DNA from 3 places in the Paenibacillus konkukensis genome. Region 1 is predicted to be linked to each of the others. Evidence: predicted binding sites of a transcription regulator. Region 1 holds the regulator's gene; each other region holds the start of a gene.
The links. The regulator Rex, encoded in region 1, represses fermentation and respiration genes when NADH is low (regulators of the CRP and FNR family bind a similar motif). The targets are predictions, from matches to a motif close to TTGTGAAATATTTCACAA.
Positions count from the first base shown of each region.

Region 2: the regulator Rex is predicted to act here: its motif matches at 1,952-1,969, upstream of SK3146_RS27455 (hemerythrin domain-containing protein).
Region 3: the regulator Rex is predicted to act here: its motif matches at 2,374-2,391, upstream of adhE (bifunctional acetaldehyde-CoA/alcohol dehydrogenase).

Region 1 is NZ_CP027059.1:1,208,872-1,213,064, reverse strand. Features, by position in the region: gene dinG (ATP-dependent DNA helicase DinG) at 1-1,514, shown strand, start outside; gene SK3146_RS05200 (redox-sensing transcriptional repressor Rex) at 1,511-2,131, shown strand; gene SK3146_RS05195 (inorganic phosphate transporter) at 2,228-3,226, opposite strand; gene SK3146_RS05190 (DUF47 domain-containing protein) at 3,255-3,875, opposite strand; gene SK3146_RS05185 (amidohydrolase) at 4,146-4,193, shown strand, end outside.
Region 2 is NZ_CP027059.1:6,311,239-6,315,431, forward strand. Features, by position in the region: gene SK3146_RS27450 (peptidoglycan D,D-transpeptidase FtsI family protein) at 1-1,840, shown strand, start outside; gene SK3146_RS27455 (hemerythrin domain-containing protein) at 2,038-2,577, shown strand; gene SK3146_RS27460 (aminopeptidase) at 2,664-3,896, opposite strand; gene SK3146_RS27465 (metal ABC transporter solute-binding protein, Zn/Mn family) at 4,166-4,193, shown strand, end outside.
Region 3 is NZ_CP027059.1:5,635,829-5,640,021, forward strand. Features, by position in the region: gene SK3146_RS24525 (3-hydroxyacyl-CoA dehydrogenase family protein) at 1-422, opposite strand, end outside; gene SK3146_RS24530 (DoxX family protein) at 918-1,466, shown strand; gene SK3146_RS24535 (hypothetical protein) at 1,459-1,722, shown strand; gene SK3146_RS24540 (hemerythrin domain-containing protein) at 1,738-2,283, shown strand; gene adhE (bifunctional acetaldehyde-CoA/alcohol dehydrogenase) at 2,432-4,193, shown strand, end outside.

The DNA of each region.
Region 1 (4,193 bases):
ATACGAAGGCGGAAAACCGGCTTCTGCCGTCCTATAAGCATCTTGTTATCGATGAAGCGCATCATTTCGAGGAAGTAGCCAGCAAGCATTTGGGTATCGAGCTGTTCTACGGGGCTTTCCTGAATACGTTATGGTGGTTGTATAAAGACGGCCGCAGCGGCCAATTATCTTCCCTGAAGGCCAGGCTGCAGCGCGAGGAATCGGAGCGGGCGCAAGCGTGGAGCGGCGTTATAGACGCGGTCATTCCGAAAATCGTTGCGATTAAGGAACAGTGGGACGAACTGGCCGAGCTGTTGTACCAACTGCTTGCCTCGCGTTCCGATCCGTCGCAAACCGAGGGCGGACAGCTTGTATTCCGGATTAAGAAAGACCAGACGCCAAGCTCGTGGGATAAGCTGCTTGTTCTCGAAGAGAACATTTATTTGAACTGCTCCGAGGTTTTGAAAAAACTGGATAAAATGCTCAGCGAAATGAAGGAGCTTCAAGACGAGCAGGATCTTCAGGGAGTCGTAACCGATATCGGCGGCACCGTCAAGGAGCTGTACCGTCACCGTGACAATCTGCATTTTTTTATGACGATGCCGGACGACAATTACGTATATTGGCTTGAAGGGGGACAGCATAACAAGAGCAAATCGCTGCAGCTCGTTTGCGTTCCGATCGACGTCAGCCCGATGCTTCAGCAGCACTTTTTCGAGGTAAAAGACAGCGTCATCATGACCTCGGCTACGCTTTCCGTAGGCAAGTCTTTTGATTATACCTGCGAGCAGCTGGGACTTGAAGAAGTGAAGGACGGCTCCGTACAGGCCAAACTGAAGACGGTGCAGCTGCCTTCTCCTTTCAATTATCGTCAGCAGGCGCTGGTGGCGATTCCAAGAGATTTCCCCAGCATTCGCGGCAATTCAGGAGAGAAGCAGTTCTTGGACCGGCTGACGCAATCGCTTGCCGAGGTAGCGCTGGAGACCAAAGGACGTATGCTGGTGCTGTTCACGTCCAACCGGATGCTGAAGCTCACTCACGCGGCATTGAAGGAAGTGCTGAGCCCTTTTGGCATTCAGGTATTGGGTCAAGGGGTTGACAGCAGCAACCGGAGCAAGCTGACCCGCTTGTTCCAGAACAGTCCGGCGAGCGTACTGCTGGGAACGAGCAGCTTCTGGGAAGGCGTGGACATTCCCGGCGACGCGCTGAGCTGTCTGGCGATCGTGCGGCTTCCGTTCCAGCCTCCGAATCATCCGTTAGTGGAAGCGAAGACGGAAAATTTGAAGAAGCTTAACCAAAATCCTTTCATGAAGCTGTCGGTGCCCCAGGCCGTGATCCGCTTTAAGCAGGGCTTCGGGAGATTGGTTCGGACGGCGAACGATAAAGGCATCGTCATTATATATGATACCCGGGTCATTGATACGACATATGGAAAGTACTTCTTGTACTCGCTGCCCGGCCCCAAAATCGAGCATATGCCGACCAATCAATTGGTACCGAGAATTAAGCAGTGGATGGGGGAAAGCGACGTATGAAAACAATTAAAATTTCCGAAGCGGTCGTTCGCAGACTGCCGGTCTATTTACGGTTTTTGAACGAATTGAGCAAAAAAAGCGTGAATACGGTATCTTCGCAGGATTTGGGTCAAAAGCTGGATCTTAACCCGGCTCAAATCCGCAAAGATCTCGCCTATTTCGGAGAGTTCGGCAAAAAAGGAATCGGCTACGACGTCGACTATTTAATCGAAAAAATACGGCAAATTTTAAAGCTTGATAAAGTGATTCCGGTAGCGCTCGTCGGAGCGGGTAATCTTGGGCGGGCATTATGCAACTATAACGCTTATTTGAAAGATAATATGAAAATTGTCGCCGTTTTCGACGCGCACGCATCGAAGATCGGGGAGTCGATCAACAATTTGAATGTGAAGCCGATGGAAGAGCTCAAAGCAGCGATCAAAGAGCTGCATGTAAGAATCGGGATCATTACCGTTCCTGCCGCTGAAGCGCAAGGAGTAGCCAATCAGTTTGTCGAGGCCGGAGTCGAAGCGATTTTGAATTTTGCTCCGATTATTATTAAAGTTCCGAATGAAATTCGGGTGCATCACGCCGATTTTACGACGGAGCTGCAAAGCCTCGCGTACTATCTTGATTAGAAACCTATACGTCAAAAAAGTACGTCAAAAAAAGCCTACAGCGATGTAGGCTTTTTGGGCGTGTAACGGTTAATCGTATGTAAGGAGAAATCAAGCTCAAATGACGAGAGAAACGACTTTGTAGATGAGATAAGAGAGCGCCATACTAATCGGGATCGTAATGACCCAAGTCATAACCATTTTGGTAACGGTCGCCCACTTTACGTCGTGAAACCTCAGTACCGATCCCGTCCCGATAATCGAGGACGAAATGACATGCGTCGTGGACAACGGCATCCCCATTGCCGTCGAAATCTGAATAACGATGGATGAATTCAGATCGGAAGCGAACCCGTTGATCGGCTCGATCTTAATCAGATTTTTGCTCATGGTCTTGATGATCTTCCATCCGCCGATCGAAGTGCCGAGGCCCATGGCGGTAGCCGCGCATAATTTAACCCATAACGGCACGTCCAAATTGGTTTGGTACCCTAACGCCACCATTCCGAAAACGATAATTCCCATTGCTTTCTGAGCATCGTTGCCTCCGTGCGACAGGGAGAGAAGGCCGGCCGAAAAAATTTGAAAAAACCGGAACATTCGATTTAGCTTCGAGCGGGAATGATTGCCGCTGGCAAAAATGATCTGTTTAATGATCCACATAATGATGAATCCTGTTGCAAAAGCGATCATGGGAGACAGGATCAGAATAGCGATAATTTCTTTAAAGCCGCTCCAGTTGACTGCGGATATCCCCGCACCGGCCACGACGGCGCCGGCTAAAGCTCCGATCAACGTATGCGAGGAGGAGGAAGGAATGCCGAAATACCAAGTGACTAAATTCCATATAATAGCCGTAATTAATGCCGCGATGACAACGGTAACCCCGTTTTCGATGGTTGCCGGATTGGCGACTTTGCCGCCGATCGTTTTGGCCACTTCAGAGGAGTAAACCGCTCCGATAAAATTGAGGGTGGCCGCGAAAAAAACGGCTACCTTAGGGGATAATGCCCTGGTCGATATCGATGTTGCAATCGCATTGGCCGTATCGTGAAAGCCGTTGATGAAATCGAACAGCAAAGCCAATCCTACGATGATGAACAAAAGGGTTAACATAATTACCTCCTACCGGTTGCGAAGCAGCTTACGAATAACGCAATACGACGCTTTCCAAAATGTTCGCTACGTCTTCACAGGCATCCGTAGTTTGCTCAAGGCGTTCATAGAGCTCCTTAAGCTTGAAATCGTGATAAGGGTCTTGAGGATTCAAGAAAATTTCGCGAATTCCTTCCCGCATTAACCGGTCGGCCTCGTTCTCCAAGCTGTTGATTTGGACGGTATGTTCGGTAATTTGCATATATTTCTTTTTGGACAATAGTTTGAAGGCATCGAGAATATGCTGGCAGCTGGCAACAAGAACGGCGGAAAACTCCTGCATATACTTATCGCTCTCGTTAATGTTCAAATAATCGAAACGTGCGATCGTCGCTTCGATCCCGTCGATGACATCGTCGACTTTGGAGGCAAGTTCCATAATATCTTCCCGATCCAATGGGGTAATGAACACTTTGTTCAGCCCTTTGAAAATTTGATGGGTAATCTGATCGCCTTTGTTCTCTAAATCCTTCAATTGAGGATAGAACGCTGCGGGCGGTTGATCTCCCATTACGGCGTTGCGAAACATTTGCGCCGCGTGCAGCGTATTTTCCGACGCTTTGATCAGCAGGAGCAAAAAGTCGGTATCGTTCTTTTTGGCGAAAAGCATGAAACAGCCTCCTTCAATATATGTAAATAATTTACACAACGAATAATGATCGCGAATAATGTAGAATAAGCGTGAAAATGAACACCAAAAATAAAAATAACACATCAGAGTAAGGGAATGCAATCATAGTTTATCCAATTCAGAATATGTTCATCAAACATTAATGATGCAGCGGTTAAACCTCTTGACAGCCGCTCTATTACTTGCTTTTCGGCTAACGAAGTTGTACAGTGGAGGTTGATGCTAGGAGTCGGAAAGGATAAGGTGATTATGAAAAAAACGATAATTACTAACGGACAATTCATTATATGGAATGAA
Region 2 (4,193 bases), 2.9 Mb from region 1:
CGCGCCGATTCGCGGCAATATTTTCGACAGCAACGGTTACCCGCTGGCGTTTACGAATTCGACCCAGTCCTTATATTTCCGTATGGAATCCGATCAGAAGAAGGATGACGTTATCGCACTGGCAGGCAAGCTGGAAGCCTTGTTCAAGGAGTACGGCGATCCGGGCAAGCCGCAGATGACGGCGGCCGATATTATTAAATCGATGGACGTCGGATACGATCTGGACAAAAATTCGACGACCGCGCCAAGCTATTCGTTCGTTCCGCGGCGGATCAAATCCGGCTTGTCGGATAAGGAAATCGCTTATATCCTCGAGCACCGCGACGAGCTGAAATGGCTTGAGGTGATGGAGGAGAGCATCCGCACCTACGATCCGGATAAGATCGCCGTACAGCTTATCGGCTATATGCGGCCGTTTTCGCAGGCAAGGGAGCCGAAGAACGGGCTCGATTTTTATAAGAACAAGAGTACGACGGACGGCTATCTGGATACCGAGGACGTCGGCTATGACGGCATCGAGCTGATGTATCAGGATGAGCTGCGCGGGAAAAACGGCATGAAGACGTATCCGGTCAACGCCTCGCAAAAAATTATCGGCAAAGTGTCGATCGAAGCCCCGGAGAAAGGGAACAATCTGTTCCTGACGATCAACAAAGATATTCAGCAGGTGGCCGAGCAGGCGATTATCGATCAACTTGCCTACGCCAAATCGCCTGCGGCCCGCGCGTCCCATTACGGCTATGCGCCGAACGCGAAGGCGGGATATGCGGTGGCGATGGAGGTCGACACGGGAAGGGTCGTCACGATGGCGAGCATGCCGGACTACGATCCGAACGTGTGGAACGGCGGCATTTCCACGCAGGAGTACCAGCGCATCCAGCCGTTCATCAATAACGGCACGATTACGACGGCGTATCCGGACTATCCGGAGAACGAGCTGAAAAATCACCCGACCTCGATCGTGTACGTCGGTTCCATCATCAAGCCGCTGTCGGTGCTGATCGGCTTGAACGAAGGCTTGTTCGGCGTAGGGACGACCTATAACGATACCGGGGTGTTTACCTACGGTAAAGACAACAACGCCAAGCTGACGAACTCCGACCGGGCCGCGTACGGCCTGATCAATGCGGCGGACGCGATCTGGCATTCCTCCAACACGTTCATGTCGGCGATGATCGGCAATCCGCTGTATATGCGCAGCGGGCAGCAGGCCGTCGACATCTGGGAATCGTATTTGAACAAATTCGGTCTCGGCGTGCTGACGGGCAGCGGGCTGCCTCGGGAATCGGCGGGGATCAGCGAGTTCAAGACGAATACGAAGGAAACGCTGCAGTCCCGAATGGTGTACGCCTCCTGGGGGCAGAACGAGAAATATACGACGCTGCAGATGGCGCAGTATGCGGCGACGCTTGCGAACCGCGGCAAGAAGCTGAAGCCGCTTTTGGTCGACAAGATCGAAACCTACGACTTCAAGCCGGTGAGCAAAGTGGAGCCTGAGGTGATGGAGGAAACCTCGTTCCCGGACGCTTACTGGGATGCCATCCAAAAAGGGATGCTAAAGGTTAACGTGCAGGGCTTCGAAGGCTTTCCGTACTCGGTAGCCCGCAAGACGGGAACCTCGACCCAATCGGTCGGCGGCAAAATGATCGACAACGCGGTCTTTATCGCCTATGTGCCCGCGGAGAAGCCGAAGCTGGCCGTAGCGGTCGTCGTGCCGGAGGGCGGCTTCGGAGCTTGGAACGCGGCGCCGATCGCGCGCAAAATATTCGACGCATACGACCAGTATTACGGGCTCGACGGCGTGCCGAAAGGCAAGAAGGCGGACACGGACACGCCGTAGCCGCAGCCGGCCGCGCCACGCAAAAAACTCTTTGGAAGACCGCTTTCTTGATGAACGCGGCCCGCCGAAGAGTTTTTTTGCATTCTCCGCCGATAAAAAAATAAGCGGCAATTGTGATAAGTCACACATACAACCAAGGGGTCCGAGAGTAATCTGTAAAGTATACATGTAAACAACATTCATTTGGAGGTGGAGCTATGAGTGGGCAATTTCAGCCTCGGGAGGAGTACACAAGCGCACATGTGACAGAGTTGTCGGAGCTCGTAGACCGTTTGAAGCGGGAGCACGGCGAACTGCTGCAGGTGCTTCGCGATATGGCGGAGCAATCGGTGCTGGCGGAGCGCGAGCGCGATCCGGTCAAAGCCAGAGGGACATTGCTGCATCTGAGGCTGTGGGCGATGGCTTTTCAGGAGGAGCTGGAGAGGCATTCCCATTGGGAGGAGAAGGAGCTGTATCCTTTTCTGAACCTGTATTTTCATAAGTATAAGCGGCCTTCCGTCGTACCTTCCTTATGGATGTTGGAGAAGGAGCACGAACGGGCTATGGATCATATGAATTCGTTCTTCCGGGCCGTTCACGCGCTCAAATCGGATTCGGATGCGCTGCCGGTGAAACGCGCGGCCGCGTACTTGACCCAGGCTTGCCGTATACTGACAGACCATCTGGAGAAGGAGGAGCAAATTATTTTTCCGCTGACCGACCAGGTGCTTACCGATGTCGATTTCCTGTTCTCCTAACGCCGGCAGACCGGCGAACGTTAAAGGGGCCTTTGAAGGCCCCTTTTTCCATGAAAATTCCGCTTGAAACGTCGGTTCGGGTCATATCAGAATGCCCAGCCGCCCTTTTGGAACACAGGTTCCTCGGCGCCGTCCGCCGTCACCCCGTAAATGTCCATCTCCGCAGAACCGATCATAAAATCTACATGCGCAATGCTCGTGTTAAGCCCTCTGGACTTCAGCTCGTCTTGAGACAAGCCTTTGCCGCCTTCGAGGCAGAACGCATAAGCGCTTCCGATCGCCAAATGATTGGAGGCGTTCTCGTCGAACAGCGTGTTATAGTACAAAATATTCGATTCGGAAATCGGTGAGCGATGAGGAACAAGCGCCACCTCGCCAAGATAATGGGAGCCTTCGTCCATCTCGATCAGCCCGCGCAGCGTCTCCTCGCCCTGCTTGGCGGATACGTCCACGATGCGGCCGTTCTCGAAGGTCAACGTGAAGCCGTCGATGATGTTGCCTCCGTAGCTGAGCGGCTTGGTGCTGGATACTTTGCCGTTTACGCCGGTAGCGAGCGGGGCGGTGAACACCTCCTCGGTCGGCATGTTGGCGACGAACGCGTGTCCCTGCTCATTAATGCTGTCCGCGGCGACCCAGATATGGCCTTCCGGAAGCTCGATGGTCAGATCGGTGCCGGGAGCGATGTAGTGCAGCTTCTTATATTTTTTGGCGTTCAAATAGGCGGATTTCTCGTTGAGCGTTTGGATGTGCTTCTCCCAGGCGGCTACCGGATCGTCCTGATCGACGCGCACGGTGGAGAGGATCGCTTCCCACAGCTTAGCGAGCTGTTCTTGCTCCGGCAAATTCGGGAACACCTTGGCCGCCCATGCCGGAGAAGGCGCCGCGACGACGCACCAGCTGAATTTATCCGACTGCATATACTGGCGGTATTTGGCCATCGCTTTGCCGTACGTTTTCTGATAATTGACGATCCGCTCCTGAGGCACGCCCTTCAGCAGATCCGGGTCGGACGAGACGACGCTGATGACAGCGAAGCCCTTCTCCGCCAGCTCCAGCATTTCGCCCGCATACCACTTGGGCTCTTCGAGGAAAGACTCGTCCGGAGCGAGGTCGTACCGCAAGCGGGAGACGGTATCGTCGGACCAGTTGACTTTGACCGTATAAGCGCCGGCTTCATAAGCCTTTTTGACAAGCAAACGGACCAGCTCGGCCGCGTCGAGCGCCGCGTTGATGACGAGCGTCTGCCCTTTTTGAATATTGACGCCGATGTTGACGATAATTTGCGCGTATTGGTTTAACTGCTTATCGAAATTGCCCATCAGAGCCCTCCTATGGAAATGATTTTCTATTGTCTTTTTTATCTTAGCAAAAAGCGGCGCGAACTCCAAACGGTGCAGCCGAAAAAAAGTTGGTGAAAAAGAGTTGCACTAGAGAAACATTTTTGTATATAATATGCATAAGTTGTATTAAGGAAACAAATATTTAGAAAGGAAACAATTTGTCTGTAGGTAAAAAGTTAAAAAATGGAATGGGAGTGAAGGAGATCGTGAAAAGCGGGAAGGTAATATCATCGTTTCGAAGATTGGTTATGACGTTTATATTTTTGGCGGTCGCTG
Region 3 (4,193 bases), 3.5 Mb from region 1:
AAATGCATGCCGATCGTCCGGTCCGGATAAACAAGCCTGCTTGCCAGCAAGGTCAGGCTGAGCGTAGCCGTATTGGTGGCAAGAATCGCATCCGGCGGAAGAATGCGGTCGAGCTCGATGAACAGCCGCTGCTTCGTCTCGAAATGCTCCGTAACCGACTCAATCGCAAGCTGGCATTCCGCCAAAGCTTCCATATCCGTAACCTTGTGCAGCCTGGAGAGGATCAGCTTTTTCTCCTGACGTGTAAGAGCCCATCGTTCCATCTGCCGGTCCAGATGAGCCTCGATCGCTTCAACGGATTGTCCGAGCAGCTCGGGCGTTTTATCGTAGAGAAGCACGTCCAAACCTTTGGACGCCAGCATAACGGCGATGCCTTGTCCCATCGTGCCTGCGCCGATAACGGCGATTTTTCTAAGTTCCATCTCTCTCACTCCTTCCATTCTTATTGTAAGATCGCTGCACGGGAAACTCTGTGATCCTTTTCACAAGGAACTTATTCCGGGCGGGAGCGGCGCCGCAGATTGGAGCAAAACGCAGCCCTCAACGCGGATTAGCGGGGGATATTGTCGAAGCAAAACGAAGTTTAAAAAAATTCCGGCAAGTGTGATTTTAAGCACATTCTTTTATCTTGAGGTCTGGTACATTATAGCCATGGGGGACAGCAAAACACCCCGCAGCGCCAAGCTTCATAACAACAAGGTTCGCAAGATGAAGCTTCGGAGCATAAAGGCTTCACATAACAACCAAGCAACGCTATGAAACAGGGAAAGGAGAATCGCCATGAAGAAAACATCCGGATCCAATCGATCTCCGCTGGTCGAAAAGATTTTTTACAAATAAGTTTGTGAAAAAAAGAACATTCCAGTTTTACAATTAATTTCATGTTAAAACTTCATATCAAAGAATGGGAGAGGATTATCATGTTAAAGTGGATTAGGGAAAACGTTTATGCGGCCGGATTATTTTTCATCATTCGGGTTTACCTCGGATGGGAGTGGCTGACGGCAGGCTGGCACAAGCTGACAGGCGGGTTCGACGCCACAGGGTTTATTAAAGGGGCCGTCACCAAGCCGATTGTCGATAAGGCGACCAACGAGCTGGTTTATCCGACCTTCACCGCCTTCCTGGAGCATTTCGCACTGCCGAACGCGACATGGTTTAACATCGTCATTCCGATCGGCGAATGCTTGGTAGGCCTTGGACTTATCCTCGGCGCATTGACGACGACGGCGGCATTCTTCGGTATGCTGATGAACTTCATGTTCATGTTCGCGGGCACCGTAAGCACTAACCCTTGGCTGATCCTGATTGGCGGACTCGTCTTCCTGGCTGAAACGAACGCCGGACGCTTCGGAGTCGACTACTACCTGATGCCGCTGCTTCGCAAAGCGTTTCATAAGATGAGACACGGCGGACACAACGGCCCGACAGCGGCGGACGGCAAGCCTAAAGCGGTGCATGTATAACCGTCCGGCACATCAAGCCAAGTCGGCAAGGAGCAGCAAGAACAGCAAGAAGCGTGGTGAAAGAGCGGCCGGGGAGCGGAAGCTTCTCTCGGCCGCAGGCCGCGAATGCATCGCCGAACATCAAGAAGCCCGCTTGCAAGACCGGCAGGGAGCGCGGCTGCTATCAAGCAAGCAGACGGAGCCCGGACTTGGATCAAGTCCGGCGCTCTTCTGCAAGCGGCAAGACGGCAAGTGTAACGATAACGGCAAGCGATAAACGGAGGTCATGACCATGGACAGGAAAATGGCTTATGAAACGCAAGGCGACTTGGGGACCGCGCACGAAACGGAGCTTTCCGAGGCGCTGGAGAGATTGAAGCGGGAACACGACGACCTGCTGCGGGCATTGAACGGGATGTATGCTCAGGCAAGACTGGCGGAACGGGAAACCGATCCGAAGCGGGCCCTGCCGTTATTGCTTCAGCTGCGGCTGGGAGCGACGGCCTTTCTGGAAGAGCTGGAACGCCATTCGGAATGGGAGGAGCACGAGCTGTATCCGTTCTTGAACGATTATTTCCACCGCAAGCATGCGCCGTCGATCGTGCCTTCGCTGTGGATGCTGGAGAAAGATCATGAACTGGCGACCGACAATCTGAACTCCTACCTGAAAGCCGTTCGCGTGATCGAGAGCAACCCCGATGCGATGCTGCCGAGCCAAGCGGCCGGCTACCTGATTCATGCCTGCCGCATTCTGCAAGAGCATTTGCGCCAGGAGGAGCAGCTCGTATTCCCGATGACGGAGCAGGTGCTGACGGACATGGATTATTTGTTCTCTTAGGCTGCTGGTTTCTGGTATGCAGATGCCATGTAGATGCTATGCAGATGCAAAACCTGCTGTGCAATCGGGGAAAAGGCTTGACGCAAGATATTGTGAAATAAATCACATAAAAGCGGCGGAAGCCCGCTTATCCATTGGAGGCGAAACTATGGCAGTCAGAGAAAAGCAGGCGGCATCAGGCAGCGCGGTTACTGCGCAAGAAGAAGTGAACGGACTCGTTCAAAAGGCGAAGAAAGCATTGCAGGCCATGCTGCAGCTAAATCAGCAAGAGGTCGACAACATCGTGCAGCAGATGGCGCTGGCCGGGCTGGATAAACATATGGCGCTTGCCAAGCAAGCCGTCGAGGAGACGGGCCGCGGGGTCTATGAAGATAAAATTACGAAAAATTTGTTCGCCACCGAGTACATTTATCACAGCATCAAATACGACAAAACAGTCGGCGTCATCGAAGACAATCCCTATGAGCACTACCAGAAGGTTGCGGAGCCCGTAGGCATTATCGCCGGCGTGACGCCGGTGACGAACCCGACGTCGACGACGATGTTCAAGGCGCTGATCGCGATGAAAACGCGCAATCCGATCATCTTCGCCTTCCATCCGTCCGCTCAGCGCAGCAGCGAGGCCGCGGCGCGCACGGTCATGGAGGCGGCGGTGAAGGCGGGCGCTCCCGAAGGCTGCATCCAGTGGGTCGAGCATCCGTCTCTGGAAGCGACTAACCTGCTCATGAACCATCCCGACGTCGCGCTGGTGCTGGCGACAGGCGGAGCCTCCATGGTCAAGGCGGCGTACAGCACAGGGAAGCCGGCGCTCGGCGTAGGCCCGGGCAACGTGCCCTGCTTTATCGAGAAAACGGCGAATTTGCAGCAGGCCGTAACCGATCTGATTTTGTCCAAGACGTTCGATAACGGCATGATCTGCGCCTCCGAGCAGGCGGTCATTATCGAGGAGCCGGTTTACGCGCAGACCAGGCAGTTAATGAGCCATATGGGCTGCTACTTCTTGAATAAGGAAGAGACGGAAGCCGTATCGAAGCTGGTCATCAACCCGGAGAAATGCGCGGTCAACGCCGTTATCGTCGGCCAGTCCGCCGTCCAAATCGCGGGGATGGCAGGCATCACGGTGCCGGAGAATACGAAGGTGCTGGCGGCCGAGCTGGGCGGCGTCGGCGAAGCTTATCCGCTGTCCGCCGAGAAGCTGAGTCCGGTGCTGGCCTGCTACAAGGTGAAGAACGCCTCCCAGGGAATAGCCCGGGCGGCGGAAGTGGTCGCTTACGGCGGCATGGGTCACTCCTCCGTCATTCATTCCAATGACGAGCAGGTAATTGCGGAGTTCTCCGCAGCGCTGCAAACCGGCCGGATCATCGTCAACGCTCCGTCGACGCACGGCGCGATCGGCGATATTTACAACACGAACCTGCCGTCGCTGACGCTCGGCTGCGGCTCTTACGGCCATAATTCGACGACGGCCAACGTCACCGCGGTCAATCTGCTGAACATTAAGCGGGTCGCTTACCGCACGGTCAATATGCAGTGGTTCAAAATTCCGCCGAAGGTGTATTTCGAGAAAGGCGCGACGCAATATTTGGAGAAAATGCCGGACATCTCCCGCATTCTGATCGTCACCGATCCGATGATGGTGAAGCTGGGTTATGTCGAGCGCGTCGAATATTATTTGCGCAAACGGAAGACGCCGGTATCGATTGAAATTTTCGCCGATGTCGAACCCGATCCTTCCGTCGATACGGTCGAACGCGGCACCAGGCTGATGGAATCGTTCCAGCCGGACTGCGTGATCGCGCTCGGCGGCGGTTCTCCGATGGACGCGGCCAAGGCGATGTGGCTGTTCTACGAATATCCGGATACGAGCTTCCAATCGCTGAAACAGAAATTTCTGGACATCCGCAAGCGGG